3 regions of the Brevibacillus nigriterrae genome follow, and region 1 is predicted to be linked to each of the others. Evidence: riboswitches for the same ligand, from Rfam matches in the RefSeq annotation. Region 1 holds a riboswitch; each other region holds the start of a gene.
What was found. A riboswitch is a leader RNA that binds a small molecule or an ion and turns the genes downstream of it on or off. The one in region 1 is predicted to bind cyclic di-GMP.

Region 1 (7,843 bases):
AGCTTATGTAGTAAAGCTATCTGCAGGCTCTGTAAAAGATATAGCAGGCAATAAGAACAAAGGCTTTTCAGTAAGCTTTACAACTGCAGGAAAATAAGAATCAGGGAAAAAAGGATGCACCTGTGTAATCAGGGCATCCTTTTTTACTTGTTGTTACATGAATTCTCCCGGTGGATAAAAACTTATAGGGGACTAAGAGTGGTGTCCAATTATCGTGGTGATTGATTAATTTTCAGAAGCACCAACGATTACGAGAAGGATAAATAGTACAAGTATCAACGCAAAGTCATCGAAATCTCCGTTGAAAAGACCCAAAGTGAACACCTCCAATCCTAGATTCAATAACTATGCTATGATCATTACGCTGGAGGAGACTGGGCGTTTGTCTAGTGACAAAAGAAAAAAATTTGGGGCAAAAAATAAGGAAGAATAGTGGAGGATGTGGATAAAGTAAAAACCGTTAAAACCTTAGTAACGATAGGCTTGATAAGAATTTTTGCAAAGGGAAACCAAAAAATTTTCCACAGGGTTATCCACAGAAATCGCAAGAAAAAATTGAAATAAAAACGGAATTTTCAAAATAATTTTTATAATAAAGAGGATTTTACAGATTTATGGATAATTGATGTACGATATGCAAAGTTTAACAAAACAGACATAACTGTTTTGAAGCATGAAACATGGAGACAAGGGGGACATTCATTGAAAAAGAAACTATTTCTCTCACTAACTGCAATTGCTGTTTCACTTTCTACGGTATCAGTTCCATTTATTCCATATCAGACGAAAGTGTTGGCGGCTGTGATGGTCGACCAAGCCCCAACCTATAAAACACGTACGGAAATCCCTAACACGTATAAATGGAAACTGGATCATATCTACTCTTCACAATCTGCCTGGCAAACGGATGTGAAAAAAGTAGAAGAGTTGGCTAACCAGTTTGCAAAGTTTCAAGGGAAAGTGGCTACATCAGATACCATGCTGGCGCAAGCGTTGGATAAGTACACAGAATTGATGAGGCTGCATGATAAGGCCTACGTGTATGCTAAAATGTCCATGGATGTAAATACTTCGAATGCTGAGTTGCAAGCATTATCTGATCGTGCTGACAAAATGAGTTTGGTAGTCCGAGAAAAAACAGCATGGCTGGTTCCTGAATTAACAGCGATTCCTGATGATAAATGGAAACGTTTACTAAGCGCTCCGTCCATTGCTCCTTACAAAATGTTTATTGAGGATATCCTTCGTTCCAAGGCGCACACCTTATCCAAAGAGATGGAGGAATTGTTGGCGCAGTCAAGCCCATTGGCAGGAACACCGGAAGATATCTTTAAAATGGTGTCAAAAGACGTCAAACTCCCAAAAATCAAGAATGAAAAAGGGGAAGAGGTGCAACTGACCCGTTCCAACTTTATTTCTTACATGGATAGTAAGGATCAAAATGTACGAAGGGCTGCGTTCCAGGCATATTACAAAACACTTGGCGATTTCCAGGATTCCTTTGCTTCCACACTGGCTGGAAAAGTGAAGTCAGATAATTTTTATGCCAAGGCGCGCAAGTACGACAGTGCTTTGGAAGCCAGCTTGCATCCGAACAATGTACCTGTACAGGTGTACGATGAGCTGATCCAGACGGTAAACGATAACCTGCCACTGTTGCATCGCTACATGGAACTGAAGAAGAAAATGCTGGGTGTAAAAGAATTGCATATGTACGATATTTACACATCGATTGTTCCGGTAAACGACCGCTATATTCCGTATGAAGAAGCGCAAAAAATGGTTCTCGACGGATTGAAACCGTTAGGCGATGAGTATACGAGTGTATTAAAAGAGGCATTTGACAAAGGGTGGGTCGATGTCTATTCTACCGACGATAAGCGGACAGGTGCTTATCAATGGGGGGCGTATGATTCACATCCGTATGTACTCTTGAATTATCAAGGTACGCAAGACGATGTCTCAACGATTGCCCATGAGCTGGGGCATGCGATGCAGTCTTACTATACCAATAAAAAACAACCGTACATTTCTTCCAACTATCCGATCTTTACGGCAGAAGTAGCATCCACCATGAATGAGACACTTCTCTTCAAGAGCATGTATGCCCAAGCCAAAAGCAAAGAAGAAAAAATGTACCTGCTCAATCAGTACCTGGAGAATTTCCGTACAACCTTGTTCCGTCAAACACAGTTCGCTGAGTTCGAAAAGGTGATTCATGAAAAAGAGCAGGCGGGAGAATCGCTGAACGCAGAAGCATTGAAAAAAATCTACCTGGATATCAACAAGAAATATTACGGCAAAACGATGATCTCGGACGAAGAGATTGCCATGGAGTGGGCTCGTATTCCCCATTTCTACTACAACTTCTATGTCTACCAGTATGCGACCAGCTTTGCCGCTTCGGTTGCCCTGGCAAAACAGGTTTTGGATGAAGGCAAGCCGGCTGTTGATCGTATCCGTGATAAATTTTTGGCAGCAGGTAACTCTGCGCCTCCGATTGAAGTACTAAAAGCTGCTGGTGTCGATATGTCTACGGCACAGCCGATTGAGCAAGCGATGAAAGTGTTTGAAGAAACGTTAAATGAACTGGAGAAGCTGATCAACGAGAAGTAAAAGAAAAACGCCTTCCGACAATTCGGAGGGCGTTTTTCATGGAGATCGCTATACTTTGAATGAATGTACCAGCTCATATAAATCTTTGGACATTTGTTTCAAGTCCTGGCTCATTTTTTGCAATTCAACAACGGATTGTGTCTGTTCTTCTGTAGAAGCGGCAATCTCTTGTGTTGTCGCAACACTCTCTTCAGAAATAGCCGATATTTGTTCAACGGCTGACAAAGTATCGGTTGAGAGGGAAGCGATTTTATAGGTACTGTCAGCAATGCAATTGACACCTTTGGTAAGTTCATCAACAGACTGATAGATTTGTTCAAACAGAAGCCCGTTTTCAATAATCAGGGCAACACCTTTGTTGATTTCTTGGAAGCTTTGTTCTGTAGTTTCGGATGCTTTTTCTGTCTCAACAAGGATTTCTTTAATGTTGTCAACGATATGTCCAACGGAGTCATTCGTTTGTTTTGCCAGCTTCTGCACTTCCTGAGCTACTACGGCAAACCCTTTGCCATGTTCGCCAGCGCGTGCTGCTTCAATCGAAGCATTGAGGGCAAGCAAGTTTATATGGGATGCGATGTTACTGATGATATTAATAATATCTGAGATCTCTTTTGTCCGTTGTCCGAGGTTGCGTAGTTGGTGGGAATTGATCTCACCGTATTTTTGAATCTCGGTAATCTGGGACGAGATCACCTGAACTTGCTGATTACCTTTCTTTGCTAGGTTCTGTGCAGATTCAGATACTTCATTCATATTGGTCACTTTATCGTCTACAAACGACACAGAATCAGAGACCTGTTGCACCATATTGAATACTTCCTGGATGTGATTGGAGCGTTCTTCTGCTGCTTTGGCCTCTTCAGAAATAGACATGGTCGTAATTTTAGAGCTATCTGTTAATTTGACCGAGGCGAGTAAGAGATGATCACTAACCGTATCAATGGTTTCGGAATTATCACGGATCAGCGAAATCAACTGTAGCAATTTCTTTCTCATCTCTTCGAAGCCATTACTCAACGTACCTAATTCATCGATCCGGTCGGTAGTAATCGGGGTAGTTAAATCTCCCTGAGCTAGCATTTTGGTTCGTTCTGCAAGAGAAATAACAGGGATGATGATCATTTTTTTCGAAAGGATCGATAAGAATGCACCGATAATGACAGCCGCTACGACAAAGCCAACACTCAACCACAAGATATAATTTTCCAGGTTTTCAATAAAGGAGGCATCCATATCAATACCAATAACAGTATTTGAAGAGACAGGGAGGAAGAGTGATTTATGAACTCCCCAATCATCTTTATAGATGCTGCTCATCACACTCTGCTTTGTTTCCAAAGCCTGATTTTGCTCCGGAGTGAAGGGGAGTTCACTCATATACATATCGTCATTGCTTAATGCGAGGATAACGTCTTTTCCATCCACCTTTGCGATAACATACGCATTCTGCATACCCTCATATTTTTTGGTGAAATTAGTGAGAATGGTAAAAAGCTGTTCATACTTCGAACGGCTTTGTAAAGCCTCTTCAATCAGTTGTGGCGTGGCTTCAATGGTCAGTTTTTCCATATTGGATTCCAAACGGTTTTCAAACTGTACGATGACATGATTGTTGACCAAATTCATAGAGGTTTCATAGAGAACAGTGATGAAGACAAACGTAAACAAAAGCAAAGGCAATAAGACTATTGCTGTCAATTGACGCCGAATCGATTTTCTTAAGAAATTCATCTCTTTTTCTCCTCTTTATCTTAAATCTTTTTACTTTTATATATTTGAAACAATTGATTCGGAATGCTTTATGTATTGGGAGAGATCTAGTTCGAGATATTTTTGATTATCCTCCAGACGATCGGTTCGATAGAAAAGCACAGCCAATGTCCGGGGATCGTTTGGCATGTATGAATGCAGCAAATGAGAGAACTGCTTCTTCAAGGCTTCTACATTGAATTCAGTGATGGAATCAGGATGTATAGTGGTTGGGATGTCGGCACAGAAAAAAGAATAAACTGAGTCGTCCATCGTCGACTGGATGTTATCCCAATCAGGTACATCTTGTTGAATAAATGCTTCATATGGATTAACCCCATAAGCAAAATAGCCCAATTCAGTCGTACCAATTCCTGCGAACCGAAGCGGGTTCACTTCAATAGGGGCGATCTGGCCGTTCCGTTTGATCCGTACCTCGAGGTGGAGAGGGAAGTTGACTAAATTTGCTTTTGATCCCATTGTCTCAAGAAATGCTTTGATGGAATCAATTGATTCTTGCAGAACTGCTTTGCTCGTGAAGTAAATCCGATCAGATGTATCATTTTCATGCAAGAACATGCGCTTGAATACATTGACAATTACAGGAGCCCCTGAATAGTCGAAATAGGCGTCAATCGCATATTCGTCTCCCTGAATCCACTCTTCTACAATGAAAGTAGTAGAGTCAAAGACGGCACCGGAGTACAGAGAGTCGGATAGTAGTAGTTCGTTATGTAGCTGTTCGCAAATTGTAAACCATTCCTGTTCGTTTGTAATTCGATACACGCCCCAACTGGCGTACCCAACTGCTGGTTTTAAAATCACGGGGAAAGGTAAAGCTTTTGGGTCTAGTTGAGATAATTCGTGGAGTGGAAGCTCTAGGAAGAAAAACGAAGGGTCAATCTGTTTCATCCATTTGCGAAAGTTTATTTTGTTCTTGAAAAGAGAAATATTTCGTACCAGTTGAGAATCAGGGAGATGTTTCTCTAATAACTCGAAGGCATTCTCAGAAGTGGTAAGCAAAGGATAATGCTTCTGCTCTCTTATCTGTCCTAGTAGGCCCGGAAGAGAAGTAACATTTAATCGGGACTGTGATGGAACAGAAACATTTTGAATGAACACAGGTGCTTGAGTCTTAGCTAAGGTGTCAGCTAAAAAGGGGGATGCGTATGGTTTGTCTAAAAAGATCAAGCAAATTTACACTCCTTTCATAATTACCTGAAGTATGAAAAAATAAAAAGAGCTATCCACGAATGAGAATAGCCCAATACTCGAAGTATAGGAAGTAAGTAATACTTCTTCAGCCATTCGGTAACCCGGCTATCATAGTCATCTAGACCTTAGACCCGTTGGCTTTGCGTCCTCATTTTTCAATGAGTTTGCCTTTATCGTGGTTATATAAGGTATGAATATACACGATACCGAGTATATAATAGGAAGGAAGTAATTTCAAGAACAAGTAAAATAGTCCTAATATTTGTAACAAATTGGAGCCCTACCAATTAGTAGGGCTCGTTGTTGGTTTTTCTATATTTGCTTCATGATTCTAAGCAGTTGCCGGACGAGCTTCAACTGTTTCTTCGATATGAACCGTATCTTCTTCTACGATGCGATTTGGATCAAATTCATTTTCCATTTTTGCGACGACAACAGTTGCGACACCATTTCCAATAATATTGGTAATCGCACGAGCTTCTGACATGAAACGGTCAACACCGAGAAGCAATGCCATACCTTCTACAGGAATCATTGGGAAAGCGGCCAACGTTGCAGCAAGTGTGATAAATCCAGAACCGGTTACACCAGCAGCGCCTTTGGAAGTTAACATGAGAATTCCAAGGAGAGTAATTTCTTGCCAGATTGTTAAATCAATCCCGTAAGCTTGGGCGATGAAGATTGCTGCCATCGACAAGTAGATCGAGGTTCCATCCAGGTTGAAGGAGTACCCCGTAGGAATAACCAGACCAACAACAGATTTGGAACAGCCGTAGCGCTCCAGTTTTTTCATGATGGGAGGCAAGGCTGATTCGGAAGAGGACGTACCGAGCACTAAAAGAATTTCCTCTTTAATGTAGCGCAGGAAACTAAAGATACTGAAACCATAGTATTTTGCAATACCGCCAAGTACAAGTACGATAAACAGGAACATCGTAATGTAAACTGAAGCCATCAATTTACCAAGGGAGAAGAGAGAAACTAACCCGAATTTACCGATTGTATAAGACATGGCACCGAAAGCTGCAATCGGAGAAAGCTTCATGATCATGTTTACGATTCCAAAGAATACATTCGTGAACTTTTCAAACAAATGAATGACTGGCTTGCCGTGAGATCCCATAGTAGCCAAAGCAAAACCGAACAAGATCGCAAAGAAGAGAATCGGGAGCAGTTCACCTTTGGCAAAGGCAGCCATTACGTTGTCAGGTACGATGTTTACAATAAAATCAATTGCCCCGTGACTGGTTTCTTCCGCTGCTTTGGTGTATTTGGAGACGTCTCCTTTTACATTGCTGGTATCAAGCCCCACTCCAGGTTTAATGAAGTTTACGACTACGATCCCGATCGCCAAAGCGACTGTCGTAACGATCTCAAAGTAGAGAAGTGCTTTTCCGCCGATTTTCCCTACCTTTTTCACGTCACCCATACTGGCGATTCCGTTAACAATCGTAAAGAAAATGATTGGGCCAATTACCATTTTAATCAGTTTAATAAAGACATCCGCCAGTACTTTCAATTCCGCCCCGAATTTAGGAAAGAAATGACCGACTAAAATACCAACAATGATACCGAAGATTACCTGGACGGTGAGATTACGAAAGTTGAGCTTCATCTTTTCACATCCTTCTCACGATATTTTATTTGCATAATGTAAGCGCTTCACGTTTGTATTGTAAGAGTTGTTTGAATAATTTGAAATAATATGGTCATATTGGTCTTTTTGGTCTTTTTGTTCACGTAAAAAAACCACCCGACACAAGAAGATAGCTGGCGGTCGACTAAACGCAACATCCGTGTTGCATCGTCGACACTCGCACGTCCTGAGCATCGTCGTGTAGGGCCCAAAACTAAAGCCCGGGGTGTGATACCCCCGAGCCTGTCAGATCAACTGGATAGATCAATATTTAGGAAAAGTATACTTCATGCGGATCTCTTTGATTTTCGCTACCAGCTCGGGCCCGATCTTGTTGGCATACTTATCGTACAAGGAATCAGTGGCCACAATCCATTGATAGCGTTGCTCATCCGTTAGCTCATCAATTTTCATCACAGCCATATTGCGAAGCTGGTTCAATTGGATATCGTTCATTTTAATAGCCAGATTATTGTTCCATTCGGTAGTTTCCTGAATGGCTTCCAGTAAGACCGACTGAATGTCAGGAGAGAGCTGGTTCCAGAAGTCTTTATTCATAATTACGGCATAACCAAGATAACCGTGGTTGCTGATTGTCATGTACTTTTGTACACGGTAGAGTCGTTT
Region 2 (7,843 bases), on a different contig from region 1:
AGAAGGGTTCTCGCCAAGGGCGGCGCAGAAGGGGTTTATTGCCTAGGGCTAATAGAGAAAGGGATCGGGATTGCCATCAAGGTGGAAGATGGAAACTGGAGGTCCGCTACACCTGTGGCGGTTGAAGTGCTAAAGCAGTTGGGAGAGCTGACACCTCAGCAGGAAAGAGCATTGCAATCCTTTCATTTACCTGTAATCACAAGCAGAAAAGGAGAGGCGGTCGGCAGCATTGAGCCGGTCTTCCAATTGAGGGCAGGAAACACAAACATCATACAGTAAGGGGGAAATACGATGTCGTTTGTGAAAGGTAACGTATCAAGGCTGTTAACTGTTTTTCTGGCGTTTGTTTTGATCATGGCTGCTTCTATGCAGGAAGGGTACGCAAACGAGAGTACGTCAGCGGCCAAAGGAACACTTGTGATTATTGGCGGCAATCTGGAAACCAACAATGCAGAAGTCTACAACCAGATGATCGAATTGGCTGGAGGCAAGGAAAGGGCGATTATCGGGATATTTCCCACTGCCAGTGGCTCCATGACTTCTTCGGAAAGCATGAAGCAAGATTTTGAAGCGTACGGCATCCCTTCTGATCGTGTCCGCATCATTGATATTACCGAAAAGAACTACCCAGATAAGGTAAACAACGCAGAGGTGGCAAAAGCTGTTTCCGAATGCACAGGACTCTTTTTCGTAGGCGGAGATCAGTCGCGGATTACCAAGGCATTTTACAATGAGGACGGGACAAATACGAAGGTGCTCGATGCGGTTTGGGAGGTTTACAAATCGGGTGGCATGATTGGGGGAACATCGGCAGGAGCAGCGATTATGTCGAATCCGATGATCCTGAATGCCACGTCACTGGAAGCGTTCGAATTGGGTGTGACCTACGATGGGGAAAAGCCTGGGTTATGGGTGACTAAAGGTCTTGGTTTCTTTGAAGGTGGGATCGTCGATCAGCACTTCAGCAAGCGAGGCCGCATTGGTCGTCTCGTGGTTGCGCTTGTTCATGAAAAAATAAACTACGGCTTTGGCATAGATGAAAATTCAGCGATGGTGGTAAAAGGCAGCGAAATTCAAGTCATCGGTGCAAGCGGCATGTTCCTGGTTGATGTATCCAAAGTAAGCACAACCAAGAGCGGCGCCTATACAAACGTGGATGTATCTTACATTGAAAAGGGTGATAAGTACAACTTTGCCACCAAGAAGTTCACCCTCGATAAATCAAAAACACTGATCCCAAAAGGGAGTGAGTATTACGAAGGGAATGCGCTGAACACGAATATCTTTGGTTCGGACGCTGCCAAGTTTGCCCTGCTGGACGATTTAGTCGATAATACGGCAGCGGAATTCCGCGGGATGGCGTTTAGTCTCGACAAGGAAAACAAGGGGAAGGGAGTAACTGTGGTATTCAGCAAAACCGCCAATACAGAGGGATATTACGATGCAACTGAATACGCCTCATCTGCCCTTCATGTCAGAATGGATATCCTTCCGATTGAAGTCAAGGTAAAAGAATTGAAATAGGTGTAATAGACGAAATGCTTGCATTGTATGAGTAGTCTACCATTTGAGTGGAGGAGTGATTTACTTGCGAACAAAATGGTCTGTCTCCAAAATGGTAATCAGCACGGTTCTCTCGGCAGGTCATCTTCTTAGCCTGGGAACGGTAACAGCAGCGCCAGCTCCTTACTCGTATTACACCCACGGCAACGCAACAGACGTCTCTACAGCAACTTCGTTCGGAGAGGTGTTCATGGGGGGAAGCACTGATGTAGATGAAGCATTTGTTTGGATGAGTGAAAAGGCAAACGGAGGTGACTTTCTCATTCTCCGTGCTTCGGGGACAGATGCCTACAACCCTTACATTTATGACCTTGCACAAACAGCCGGAACACCTTTGAATTCAGTAAATACTTTGATCGTAAATGATTTGGCAATAGCGGGTTCCCATTCTTTTGTCATCGATAAAATCAATCATGCGGAAGCCATTTTCTTTGCTGGTGGCAATCAAGCGGATTACGTAAATTTCCTGAAAGGTACTCCAGCATTAGACGCCCTCAATAATCGAATTGCCCAAGGCATTCCGTTTGGTGGCACGAGTGCCGGGCTGGCTATTCAAGGAGAACATAGCTATGATGCAATTGCCACCAAGAGCAAGACCCTTGATTCTCCTACTGCCTTGAATAATCCATACAATTCACTGATTTCCCTGACCCATGGCTTAATTGAGACACCGGTCAATGGGCACCTCATCACAGACAGTCACTTCGAACAGCGTGATCGAATGGGGCGCTTCCTTACCTTCCTCGCCAGAAATATTCAAGACGGCTTCGAAGCCGCTGACCAGGCAAAAGGCATGGCGGTGAACGAAATGACAGCCCTTCTCGTGGAACAGGACGGAACAGCAACGGTAGTTGTGCAGCCTGGGGCTACTAACCCGGGAGTGTACATGGCTCAAAGCAACCAGGCTCCATCCGTATGCCAAAATGGCACACCGCTAACCTTTACCAATATTTCGATTTACAAGCTGACAGAAGGAGATAGCTTCAATCTAAATACTTGGACCGGGTCTGGTGGATTGTCTTACAGTGTGAACGTGAACAATGGTGTAGTAACTTCGTCAACGGGCAATATATATGGAACAGAATAGCTGCAGGTAATGACTGGTCGCCTTGTCTGAAATAATGACGGGGCGGCTTTTTTATATGTGGAATAGACTGTAAAATCTCTTTACATAGCATACAGGGGTATAGTATTATCAAAACAAAAAATCTCAACTAGGAGGCAAACTATGAAAATTCTGTTACTTGGTGCAAACGGGACGATTGGGAGTGCGATTCAAAACGAACTCCAATCCAATAATGAAATCATCTCAGCAGGAAGAAGCGGGGCCGATATTGCAGTTGATATAACGTCACCAGAAAGCATTAAAGCGATGTATCAAACCGTTGGCAAAGTCGATGCCGTGATTAGCACACCGGGTCAAGTTTTTTTCGGACCGCTTTCGGAGTTAACGCCTGAAAACAACGAGATCGCAATCCAAAGCAAACTGAAAGGACAAGTTAATCTTGTTTTACTGGGAATGGACCATGTGAACGATGGGGGGAGCTTTACGTTGACGACCGGAATTACCATGGATGATCCGATCAAAGGCGGAGCATCAGCAGCCATGGCCTGTGGAGCAATTCGAGCTTTTGTCCAGGCTGCAGCAATCGAAATGCCACGGGGTATTCGGATTAACAATGTGAGCCCCAATGTCTTGGTGGAGTCATTTGAAAAGTATCGTCCGTATTTTCCCGGTTTCGAACCTGTACCTGCCAGCAGAGTAGCCTTGGCTTACCGAAAAAGCGTGGAAGGAGCTCAGACAGGACAGACCTATAAAGTATACTGAATGGCATCTCCTGCTTCCGGTTGGATTGACGAAACAGGCAGCCGATCTGTAACTGGGGCAGTGAACGAACAAAAGTATCAGATTTTTAACAATTACTTAAAATGAATTGTATTTTTAAAATCGAAGTAGTATAAAAAGAGTGTAGTTCTAAATAACTAGGTCTAATTACATAGAGGAAGCGAAGAACAGATATCTTTACTTGGGCGCTTAGATATCTGGGAGCGAGTAGCGCAACCGACCTACAGTTTTGTAGGTCTTTTTTTTCTCAAGCAGGTTTCAATCAAGGAGATGAGTTCATCATGGATTACGCTGTTTTTGTTACGATTGTCATTACTTCATACGTTTGCTTAACTGTATGGTTGAAGCGCATCCTGAAGGCAAGAGGTTATGAACAAAAACAGATTATGGGTCGATCCCAATCGTTCATCTGGGGCTTGCTTGCTCTCGTTCTTCTCTTTGGCTGGTTTTTTGTCAATCAGGCAGAAGAGGATGAAGTGGCAAAAATCAAGACACCGCTTGAAGGATTGGCCCCTGTTTTCTCCAAGATTCTGCAGGATGAAGGACATGCTCGTATACAGTTGGATACGCTCCCTTCCGACGCCCTGTATCAGCGAATGTCTGACCAAATGATCGAATGGATGAAGCTGTACCCATTTATTGAAAGTGTCTACACGATTCGCAAGCTGCCCGATGGAACGAATGTCTTGGTTGTTTGTCCGGAAGCTGACCTCAACGATAATGGCAAAATTGACTCGAGATTGGAACTTGCTGTACCGATTGGTGAGACATATCCCAATCAGCTTGCTGAATTGGAGCTGGCATTCAAAGGGGAGAGAACGTTACAAGAGACACCGTATACAGATAAATGGGGTACATGGATCAGTTCATTTGCACCAATTTATGATTCCTCTGGTAACGTAGAATCCGTACTGGGGATCGATTTTGATTACAATGAGTGGAAAGTGCGGATTGCTCATGCCCAGTTGCTTCACATGTACTTCTTGAGTGTTCCGCTAATATTATTGATCGGGTCGTATTGGATGGCATTTATGCACAGACTCAATGGCTATCAGATCATGGAAAGTCAACAACGTTACCGCCATTTGTTGAAACAATACCGAGGATTGATAGATGTATCACCTGATGCCATCATGGTTCATAATGGAAAGTTTCTGTTTGTGAATGAGAAAGGACTGCAACTGATCGGAGCAGAAACGGAAGATCAAGTACTCGGGAAAGATGTCCTGGATATTATCCATCCTGATGATAAAGAGATCATTCTCCAAAGAATCAAAGTCATTTACGATACCGGGGAAACTCAGCCACTGCAAGAAGTCAAGCTGCTTACATTGGATAATCAGATTCGTTACGTTGAAATTGCTTCAATACCCATCAAATATAACGATCATTCTGCAATCCAGGTGATTGCTAGAGATATTACGGAAAAGAAAAACATGCAGCAGGCCCTGCAAAAAAGTGAAGAGCGATTCCGAAAAATATTTGAAAAGGCCGGAATCGGAATTGGATTGCGCAAGAAGTCAGGAGAAGTCATTGAAATCAACCCGGCGTTGGAGAAAATAACTGGATTTACTCGCGAGCAACTAAAACATCTACCGATCTCCGCTATCTCAGAACCTGTGCAGCCGGAAGATGAGCTTTATGAAGAATTAATTAGTGGGAAAAGAGATTCCTATCAAGTTGAAAAATTATATTATCGCCCGGACGGACAAGTTGTCTTGGGAATTCTTACCGTCTCCCTGTTTCCTTCTGAAGATCAAACAGAAGATTATATCATCGGGCTCGTTGTAGATATTACAGAACAAAAAGAGATGCAAAAACAGTTAAGAGACAGTGAAGAAAGGTATCGTACGCTTGTCGATTATTCACCGAATGCCATTGTCGTTCACGATGGGGAAAGTTTTCTCTTTGTGAATCCTGCATGTGTAACGATCTTGGGCGCATCCTTCCATGATGAATTGATCGGACAGCCGATCATGGAGCGAATTCATCCAAACTATCGAAAATTCTCACAAGAGCGGTTGGAACTGTTACAGAAAGAAGCAAAGGCTTTGGATTGGAGCGAAGAGAAGTTCATTCGTATGGATGGAACAGTTATTGATGTAGAGGTCATGTCAACTCCATTTATTTATGAAGGCAAGCCTGTCATGCAGACAATCTTTCGAGACATCTCGGAGAAGAAGAAAGCAGAAGAAGCGTTGCACAAAGTTCAGGAGCAGTACCGTTCCGTTGTGGAACACGTGAAGGAAGTAATCTTCCAAACCGATGAACAAGGACACTGGACGTTTTTAAATCCTGCCTGGGAGGAGATCTCCGGGTTTCCCATTGCAGAAAGCTTAGGTACTTCCCTCCTTGCCTATTTGCATCCTGACGACAGGGAACGCAATCAACAGTTATTCCTGCCATTGATTGAAAAGAAACAGGATTACTGCCGACAGGAAATTCGCCTCCTGACGAGACAGGGAGGATTCCGGTGGATCGAGGTTTTTGCCCGTCTGACACGGGATGAACTAGGCCAAGTGATTGGTACATCGGGCACACTCAATGACGTGACCCAACGCAAAGAGGCTGAGGATGAGATACGGAGAAGTGAGGAGCGTTTCCGTTTGTTAACGGAGTATTCGAGTGATCTGATTACCTTGATTGATGGTAAAGGAAAAATACTCTATGCCTCTCCTGCTTGTGAAGAAATTCTGCAGTATAAGGCAGAAACCGTTGTCGGGGATGATCTGGAAAAGTATATCCATCCCGATGATTATGAAATGGTAAGGGAACATGCCAACAAGATGGTTCGGGATGATTACAGCGTCCTTACCTATCGGGTAAAGCGAAACGACGGAGAATATGTCTGGATTGAATCGTCTATCAAATTGTGGAACAAAGATGATCAACAGGATATACAGTATATTTCGGTCAATCGAAATATTCATGAACGCAAGCTGGCAGAACGAAAATTGCAAGAGGCAAATGAATTGTTGCAGCAACTGTCTACTATTGATGGGTTGACAGGTGTTTCCAATCGGCGTACCTTTGATGAGAAGATCACTATTGAATGGAATCGCTCCTTGAGACACTCATCTCCTTTGTCCTTGATTATGATGGACATTGATTTTTTCAAGGCGTATAACGATACTTACGGCCATCAAGGCGGAGATGAATGTTTGAAAATCGTAGCTTCCACAATAAAAAATTCAGTTGAACGATCTGCGGATATCGTCTGCCGTTATGGAGGAGAAGAGTTCGTGGCGATCCTGCCAGATACGGATGAACCAGGAGCAAAGCAGGTCGCTGAAAATATCAGGGCGGCCATTGAAGCGTTAGAGATCCCGCACATTGGTTCCAAAATAGCCAGCTATGTTACCTTGAGTCTAGGTACTGCTACGATGGTACCAATTATTAACGCTCAGCCTTCTGATCTAGTAGAAGCAGCTGACAAGGCACTCTACCATGCTAAACAGAGAGGTAGAAATCAGGTGCGTTCCTACGAAAGTACTTTTCATGATGAATCCCAAGATAATCAAAATAGAAGATGAACGAGTCAATATTTGAGGCCATGCTAACAGATTCATTCCAGGTCAGCTACAGCGAGGCTGATCAAGCACTCTACGATTCCAAGAAAAATGGACGCAATTGCATTACGGTAGTCGACTAGACAATGCGATTAAACAAAGGGAAAAAAACAGTGGAACCAAATGGAGGAAGGGGAAAAAACATGGCTCAGGAGATTTGGACAAGAGAAGACGGATTTTTTATTTCGATGGAAAAACAGTACCTGGATCGCAGTTTGATCCACAACTTTTTAAGTGAACATTCGTACTGGGCAAAAGGAATTGCCAGAGAGTTGGTTGAGAAATGCATTGAAAACTCGGCAGTATGCTATGGAATTTATCAGGGAAATCCCGCAGAGGATCCGCAAGCGAAACAGGTAGGGTTCGCCCGGGTCGTATCAGATTTCGTTCGCTTTTCCTGGTTGGGAGATGTTTTTGTCCTTCCAGAATATCGTGGACTCGAACTGGGAAAATGGCTGGTTGGCGTGATTGTGGAGCACCCGTATTTGAAGGGAACCTCGTTTAATCTGGGAACAGCCGATGCCCATACCCTGTACAATAAATTCGGGTTTGCTGCTTTGGATAAGCCGGAAAACAGGTTGGCACGCCCGCTTAACTGGGATTTGGTTAATTCCGCTTATCAACTGCAGAATAAAGCATGATCGAATCGAGGTGAGCTTATGATGACAAATCAGACGATTGCTTTAGAACCGATTGGTTATGTTGTCGAGGGGCGCTCTGAAGTGAAGGATGACTTCTGGGGAAAGCGCGACCAAACCTGCTTGGGCTGTCCCGCTGCAAAATCATCAAGGTTGACGGACTGAAAATAACTGTACAAGCCCTGGATGCGGTTAAAGATTCCCCGGTCCTGGATATAAAACCATAT
Region 3 (7,843 bases), on a different contig from region 1:
CAGCCTCGGTGGAACGGAAGATATAAATACCGAGAAATCCGACCAATTGGTCATCATGGTAGAAAAGAAAGTCATTTGTCTCGTTGGTAGAGCGGCTTCGAAGCATATCACGGTTCAATTTCAATTGAATGTTTTCATAGGTGTCGCATTGATCTGCAAGCTGAAAGATCTCAGCTAATTCTAGTTCAGATAAACCTTGTCTGGGGAATAGTCCGTTTTTGGTCATGTGGTGTATTCCTTTCCAAATTCTTCAATATATTTCATGGTTATTATACAAAAATTCTAGCAAATTACACAAATATCTGATTTCGAAAAATTGTACATTTGTTTAAAAATAGTAATTTCCGGGAAATGGCTTCCTGGCATTGTCGAGAAATGTTCACAATTATATAGCCCGGAAGAGTCATTTGCCTTTGTTGAAAAGTTGGTATGGTTGTATACGGGGAGGTGTATAATGCCAATCGTTTTACTGTTGCTCATCCTTTTGTGCATTCCACAGGGAAGTGCGTATGCAAGCAGCTTACAAGAAAAGATAAATCAGGCGCCACCTAATGCAACCATTCCATTAGAAGATGAGGTTTATACGGGTCCCATTGTGATCAATAAACCATTGAAGCTAGTTGGCAAAGGAATAGATAGATCGGTAATTCAAGGAGTTGGGACTGAGAACGTAGTAACTGTCACAGCGAATGGAGTAGTCATCAAGAACTTGACTATAACGGGAGATGCATCGAGTCTAGTGCAAAAACGAGGAAACGGGATTCAACTCGATCACAGTAGCGGCAACATAATACAGGGACTCAAAATCATGCACGTACAGGACGGGATCTATTTTGATCAGTCTTTTGACAATGTAATAGAAGAAAATGTAGTAACCGGGTCACGTTATGGATTTCATCTGATGTCTGCAGGGCGAAGCCGATTCCAAAAAAATGAGGTGAACCAGAGCGTGACCGGAGCAATGGTCATGGAGACGAATCAGGCGGTTTTTGAGCAGAATCGCTTTCTCAAGCAACGTGATACCAAGGGTTTCGGTATGTTGCTGTTTCAGTGTCAGGAATGCAAGGTGATCGATAACGTCATCTCCGACAACACACATGGAATTGGCATCGATTCGATAGAAGCCAGCAAGATTTCTGAGAATAACATCAGCTCCAACTCCATTGGTATCGATATTTTTGGGCCGATTGAGAATTCGGTAATCATCCGTAATTCATTCATCGGAAATGTCCAGCAAGCCGTTGTAGAGGATGGCATCCGCTCACAGGTCTTTCAAGAACAGGGAGTGGGCAACTATTGGGATGATTATGTTGGCTTTGACGTAACAGGGGATCAGATCGGGGAGACCGGTTATAGCAGTCAAGGACTCCTTTTTCACTGGATTGAAAAAGCACCAGCCCTGCAAATCATGTTTGCCAGCCCTGCCCAATCTTTCCTGGATACCGTGGCTCAATCAGATGATACGGTCATCGATGCCTATCCCTTGATAAAGCCGCCAACCATCAAACAGCAAGACCTGCGAGAAACTGGGGCTGGCTTCATGTTTCCCGTGTTTATTTTCATTTGCTCCGTACTGGTAGCTGGAAGTATTTCTTTCATCTATAAGAGTGCTACTTATTCGAGACCATAGGAGGGAAAAGATAGATGAGAAAAAGAGAGATTACCATTTGGGCAACAGTTATGGCGGCCTGCTTTTTTCTGCTTGCTGGATGTGGAGGGCAAGCAAAACCGCAGCCACAAGCAGTTAATGAAGCCGTAGATACATGTGAAGAATGCCATATGGCAGTAATGAATAATGGCTATGCTGCGCAGATTGCTATGGCAGATGGGCAGGTCAAGAAATTTGATGATATCGGCTGTGAGACCAAATATGAGGCCGCACATAAAGATCAGCTTGCAGGAGCAGGCATCTATGTACAGGACCGCAATACAAATGAGTGGATTGAAAAAGAGAAGGCAACCTTTGTCGTCCTGGCAGAAGAAGCAACGCCGATGGGATACGGTGTTCACTCCTTCAAGACAAAAGAAGCAGCAGAGGCCTTTGTCAAGGAGCATGGAAAAGGGCAAATTCTCGATGCAGCAGGGTTATCTTCACATGATTGGCATCAGGACAAATGAAAGATTTTATTTTCTATGAACTAAACCTTGCCAGGAAAAATAGATGGATTGCCGGGTTTTCCGCCTTGTTTGCTGTTCTCTCCGGACTACTTCTCTATGTCTCCGTGTACACTTACGGTGGCGGCGGACACGAGGGCTTTAGCCGGGAAATTTCCTCGCTCTTAAATCTGTCTATCTACATTATCCCGATACTTTCCCTGCTGTTAGGCTCTGTTTCTGTAGCCGGAGATCATACAGACGGAATGTTCACGTTGCTCAGATCTATTCCGTTGTCTGTCAGAACCTATCTATGGGGCAAGTTCCTCGGACTCTCACTGTCCCTTTCCATTGCCATATTTCTGGGTTATGGAGTTGGAGGACTATTGTTTTCTCTCTTTATCGGAGAGGCAGATTTATCTCTGTTTCTTTTATTTTTGCTGGTCAATTTGGCGCTCGCTTACATTTACATGGCGATTGGCTGTTTGCTCGGCAGCATCGTTTCCAGTAGAATTCAGGCCATTTTCAGCAGTCTGGTGATATGGTTTTTCTCTGTCTTGGTTTACGGGATGCTGATGGTAGTCATCCTGCCTTTTCTACCTTTTACGATGATGAAAAGCTTTGCCATTGCGATGATCGCTCTGAATCCGGCCGATTTACTGCGTGTTATTTTCGTTATGGCGATCGGAGATGGTGGAGTCTACGGGCCATTGTTCTATACCTTGTCATCGGTGATGAAGAATGGTTTTTCTCTTCTAGCTGTGTTCGCAGGGATTTTGCTGGTTTGGGTCGGGATTCCACTGGTCATTGGCAGACGATATCTGGAAAGGAGAGAGGGACGTGGCTAAGATTTGGGAAGGGATTGGCATCTCCAAAACGTATCAGAATCATACTGCCCTGGAGCCGCTTACGATTTACTTTACCGCAGGCGAATGTGCGTCCTTGTGCGGAGGCAATGGTGCTGGCAAAAGTACCTTGCTTCAGTTAATCGCAGGCGTACTGACTCCCTCAAGTGGCTCCATCCATCTGGCAACTGGAACAAAAATCAGTTACATGCCGGACAGACTGGAGTTTCCAAGCAAAATCACAGCGTATGAGTTCCTGTTGTTTATCGCAAAAATGAAACAGTGCACGAAGCAAGAAGTACTCAGCAAACTGGCGAAAGTAGGATTGGATACTGCAGCAGAGAAGCAAGTTGCTACTTTTTCAAAGGGAATGCAACAAAGACTGCTGTTAGCCCAGGCGATGCTTGGCGATCCTGATATTCTCTTACTGGATGAACCGGGTAATGGACTTGACCCGTATTGGATTGATTTGTGGAAAAAGATTTTGCATGAGTATAAGGAGATGGGCAAAACCGTAATTTTCTCATCTCATGTTTTGCACGATGTCGTTGATGTTGCTGACCGTGTCCTCCTGTTTAATCAGGGAAAAATGATAGATGATTCACCTGTTGTTGCGTGGAAGGAAGCGGGGCGCAACTGGAATGAACTGTTTTTGGAGAAGCTGGCTGAAGGGTAAGTAAAGTCGCAAGAAAAAAAGCGACTTTTTTCTTTGATTTTTGACAAAACTACTGTAATTTATGAAAAAAAATGTTACCTTTATAGTAACAATTACCATATCAATCAGTAATAGTTCATGGAAGCAATGAGCTGTCACCTGTAAACTGGGCACTTGGGTGATAGGGAGCTAGTAGTGCAACCGGCCAGTTCATAACAACTGGTCTTTTCTTGTTAGCCAGTATGCTATTTTTGATGATTATTTGGTTTGATTCTTCTCGTAACGGAATGGTGAAAACTATGAAAATAATGATCGCAGTCGATGGCCTGGAGTTTGTACACAAATACCATGATTTTATTGAACGTTATTTCCCATGCGTTACCAAAGACCTTCATATTGTTCATGTAATCCCCAATTACTCCGCATTGGTTCAGACATACCCGGAAATTAAGCAGGAGCTTTACCGTCAAGCAGAGGAACTTGTGAAAAAAGTCACAGACTACCTTGCGGAGATGGATGCACAAATATGCTCACAAATCATCGAAGGTCCTGTCACACAAACCATCCTGGACTATGCTACCCAACATGAAATGGATGCGATCCTCCTCGGCTGCCGTAGTCTATCAAACTACTCTTCTCTCTCGCTGGGCAGTGTCAGTTTGGGGATTGCGAATCAATCCCAGATTCCAGTAATTATTGTGAAGTAGGGGGAGTCTACATGATGATTAAGAAGATGTGCTGCTTCTGTTTTAAGACATCCATTTCCAGTATTGATGGAGATAGTCACTGGGACTGCCCCCATTGTGGCAAGGATATTACGGATCTCCCTTCTGTACCAGAGGAAGAATCATTTAGTGAAGAGTATGTCAAAACGATCCTGCAATATAAGGAAAAATCATATCAGGTAGACATCACCATTGAGCAAGCGCAATCAAATGTACTTCGGGCCGAAGCAGAAATCAAACGACTAAATTATCAAACCCAACTCATCCTTCAGGCTGCGGGGGAGGGAATATTTGGTCTTGACCCGAATGGGAATGTTACGTTTATCAATTCGGCTGCCCTGCAGATTCTTGGATTCGAACAAGATGAGTTGTTAGGACAAAATGTATACACAAAAATATGCCAATGCCACTTGATTGGTACCCCCAGTAAAATGGAGCAATGTCCGCTCTACCAGGCATCCCAGAGAAACATTCCGCAAACCCGTGGACAAGATGTCTTCTGGCGAAAAGACCGTACTACAATTCCGGTAGAATACGTAGTTACACCGATCCTTGAAAACGATTCCGTGATTGGAGCAGTATGTGTATTCAAAGATATTTCTGATCGCCTGCGGGTCGAAAAACAGATTCTTGAGGTGAAGGAACAACTGGAGTCCTTCATAAGTAATACGACAGATGCCATTCAAGTGCTCGATATGGAAGGAAAAGTTCTGTTAGTCAATACTGCCTATGAGTCTATTTTTGGCTGGAAGCGTGAGGAACTCAAGGGGATGCATACCCCTATTATCCCGCAACATTTGGATTATGAGTTCGAGGAAATACGGACGAAAGTAATTGCGGGTGAAAGACTGACAGATGTTGAAACGGTTCGACTGAACAAAGATGGCAGTTTGATTGATGTGAGTGTTACCATCTCTCCCATACGTGACAGTTTTGGAGCGGTTGTCGGGATTGCCAGTGTTATTCGGGACATTCGCGAGCGTAAGAGGATGGAAAAGGAATTACGTGAAAGCGGGCGGTTGCTGCAAGGTGTCGCTGAAGCATCAATTAATCTGTTGACGATGACAGAAGATTTTACAGAAACGATACAAAGAGTTCTCTCCATTCTGGGTTATAATGCAAGCGTTGACAGGGTTTATGTGTTTGAAAATCATCTGGAACCCTCATCTGGTGATATACTGGTTAGTCAGCGCTTCGAGTGGGTTAGAGATTCGATACAGCCACAAATGGGTAATTCCTCCCTGCAAAATATTTCTTATCACAAAATGGGCATCTCACGCTGGTATGAACAACTGTCAGCGGGACGCCCGATTGTTGGATTGGTTAAGGAATTGCCTGGTAATGAAAAAGATTTGCTCATATCACAAAACATCCTCTCCATTCTGGTAGTGCCAATTTTTGTCCGAGGCCAATTCTGGGGATTTATCGGCTTTGATGATTGTAAAAAAGAGCGGATTTGGAGCAAAAATGAAGAAGCTGGTCTAATTGCCGCTGCTGCCAGCATTGGAGGTGCCATTAATCGCAATAGACAGGAAGCGATGCTCAAACAGGACATCGAAGAAAGAATCAAAGTAGAGCAGGAGCTTGCGGCAGCAAACCAAAGCCTGCAGGAACTCTCGTCCATCGATGGGCTGACGGGAATCCCGAATCGGAGATACTTTGATGAGAATTATCAAAAAGAGTGGTATCGTTCCATTCGAAATCAGGCCCCACTGTCAGTCATACTAATCGATATCGACTATTTCAAGGAATACAATGACACCTATGGACACCAAAAAGGTGATGAGTGCCTCAAACAGGTAGCTAATATCATCGATAAAACCTTGCGCAGACCTGGTGACTTTGCTGCTCGATACGGTGGAGAAGAATTCATAGTAGTGCTGCCAGATACTGATTTGCGAGGTGCTGCGAAGATTGCCATCATGATTTGCAGTTTAATAGAAGCGGCAGCTATTCCTCATAGCCAATCACAGATCAGTTCATTCGTAACGATCAGTGGTGGAGTAGCCAGTGTAATTCCCGATCAAGAAACTTCACTCAAAAGTTTGATCGCAATCGCTGATAAACGGTTATATGAAGCAAAACAAAATGGACGTAATCAGATTGTGAGCACATAGGAAGTCAAACAAACTAGTAGATAAATGGGGGTTCGTGATGAGAATTGGCATTACCGGAAAAATAGCAATTATCGTTTTATCAATTGTTCTGGTAAGTATTGGGCTTGTCTCGGTGGTAAGCTACTTTACCAGTTACGAGCAAGTACGAAAAGCTGCAGGTATTGAATTGTACGGCTGCGCAAATATTACTACTGGTATTTTGACGCCTTCTGATATCGAAAAGCTTGCTAGTGGCGACAATTCTGTTCGTGAAAAGGTTGAAGGTGAGATTAGCTGGACCATCTCCAAGAAACCAATTTTCAAAAACCAGTATATCCTTTCGCTCGACGGCAAGGTTTTGGCTGCGGACAAGTCCTCACAAGAGCAAGGGATCAAGGCAGGAGACGCATATTTCATCGATCAGGCTGCCATAGATATGGTCAAAAGTATGAAACACCCGGAATTCTCTGAAGTGTATACATTCAATGGAGTAGAACGCTTTACAGGATATGCGCCAATTTACAAGGACCATGATGAAAGCAAAGAGATTATTGCACTGAATGCGATTGATTTTGATGCTAACATTCTGAATGATCGGACTTGGGAAATGATCAAGAATACAGTTATCATTGGCAGCATTCTGCCATTTGTGGCTGCTATTGTTACTTTCCTGATTGTACGAGCAACCATTAGCCCGATTAAACGAGTAATTTCCCAAGTCAATCTTGTTGCGAATGGTGATTTTACCGTTAGTACACTTGATGTGAAGAGCAAGGATGAGATTGGTGAATTGGCTGCCAACTTCAATAAGATGGTAACCAATTTACGAACGCTGGTTACCGAAGTAAAAGATACCTCGTCGCACCTTAATGAGAGCAGCCAGGCATTGCGTTCAGGTGCTAATCAGACAGGGGAATCTGCCGAACAAATTGCTTCTGCCATTCATCAGGTAGCAAGTGGTACCACACAGCAAGCAGATCAGGCAGGTACGGTCCTCGGACTGGTAGAGAATGCGAAGAAAGAGGTAACTAACGGAGACGAGCGAGCACAGATAACCGTTGAGATTGCAGTAAGTTCTTCCGAGGAAGCACGTCGTGGGGAAGAAGCGATCAATAAAGCCATTCATCATCTGAGTGCGGTAACGAATACGGTTCGCTTTGCTACGGACTCCATTCAGAAGTTGGGTAAACGTTCCGATGAAATTGGCGGTATTATTACCGTAATCACCAATATTTCCAATCAAACGAACTTGCTCGCATTGAATGCTGCCATTGAAGCGGCAAGAGCAGGAGAGCAAGGAAAAGGATTTGCCGTTGTAGCCGATGAGGTGCGAAAACTGGCAGAGCAATCTTCGCAGGCTGCACAGCAGATTACTGAATTGATTAAGGATATCCAGGCAGAGACATCTGTAACCGTTCGGACGATGGA

Region 2: linked by a shared signal. The riboswitch ahead of ACPW7N_RS15735 (sensor domain-containing diguanylate cyclase) and the one ahead of ACPW7N_RS13480 (ATP-grasp domain-containing protein) in region 1 are both predicted to bind cyclic di-GMP.
Region 3: linked by a shared signal. The riboswitch ahead of ACPW7N_RS07260 (universal stress protein) and the one ahead of ACPW7N_RS13480 (ATP-grasp domain-containing protein) in region 1 are both predicted to bind cyclic di-GMP.

Annotation. Positions count from the first base shown of each region.
Region 1 covers NZ_JBNCMT010000016.1:72,990-80,832, reverse strand. The annotation lists gene ACPW7N_RS13500 (Ig-like domain-containing domain) at 1-97, shown strand, start outside; gene ACPW7N_RS13495 (YjcZ family sporulation protein) at 226-324, opposite strand; gene pepF (oligoendopeptidase F) at 703-2,616, shown strand; gene ACPW7N_RS13485 (methyl-accepting chemotaxis protein) at 2,665-4,347, opposite strand; gene ACPW7N_RS13480 (ATP-grasp domain-containing protein) at 4,384-5,556, opposite strand; cyclic di-GMP riboswitch class I at 5,673-5,759, opposite strand; gene ACPW7N_RS13475 (dicarboxylate/amino acid:cation symporter) at 5,912-7,195, opposite strand; gene ACPW7N_RS13470 (DctP family TRAP transporter solute-binding subunit) at 7,481-7,843, opposite strand, start outside.
Region 2 covers NZ_JBNCMT010000020.1:90,620-98,462, forward strand. The annotation lists gene ACPW7N_RS15715 (asparaginase) at 1-279, shown strand, start outside; gene ACPW7N_RS15720 (cyanophycinase) at 292-1,524, shown strand; gene ACPW7N_RS15725 (cyanophycinase) at 1,589-2,650, shown strand; gene ACPW7N_RS15730 (short chain dehydrogenase) at 2,792-3,391, shown strand; cyclic di-GMP riboswitch class II at 3,558-3,640, shown strand; gene ACPW7N_RS15735 (sensor domain-containing diguanylate cyclase) at 3,691-6,942, shown strand; gene ACPW7N_RS15740 (GNAT family N-acetyltransferase) at 7,122-7,619, shown strand; gene ACPW7N_RS15745 (TrmO family methyltransferase domain-containing protein) at 7,736-7,843, shown strand, end outside.
Region 3 covers NZ_JBNCMT010000007.1:93,472-101,314, forward strand. The annotation lists gene ACPW7N_RS07235 (GNAT family N-acetyltransferase) at 1-226, opposite strand, end outside; gene ACPW7N_RS07240 (NosD domain-containing protein) at 455-1,630, shown strand; gene ACPW7N_RS07245 (nitrous oxide reductase accessory protein NosL) at 1,645-2,118, shown strand; gene ACPW7N_RS07250 (ABC transporter permease) at 2,115-2,942, shown strand; gene ACPW7N_RS07255 (ABC transporter ATP-binding protein) at 2,935-3,615, shown strand; cyclic di-GMP riboswitch class II at 3,726-3,810, shown strand; gene ACPW7N_RS07260 (universal stress protein) at 3,894-4,301, shown strand; gene ACPW7N_RS07265 (sensor domain-containing diguanylate cyclase) at 4,313-6,436, shown strand; gene ACPW7N_RS07270 (methyl-accepting chemotaxis protein) at 6,474-7,843, shown strand, end outside.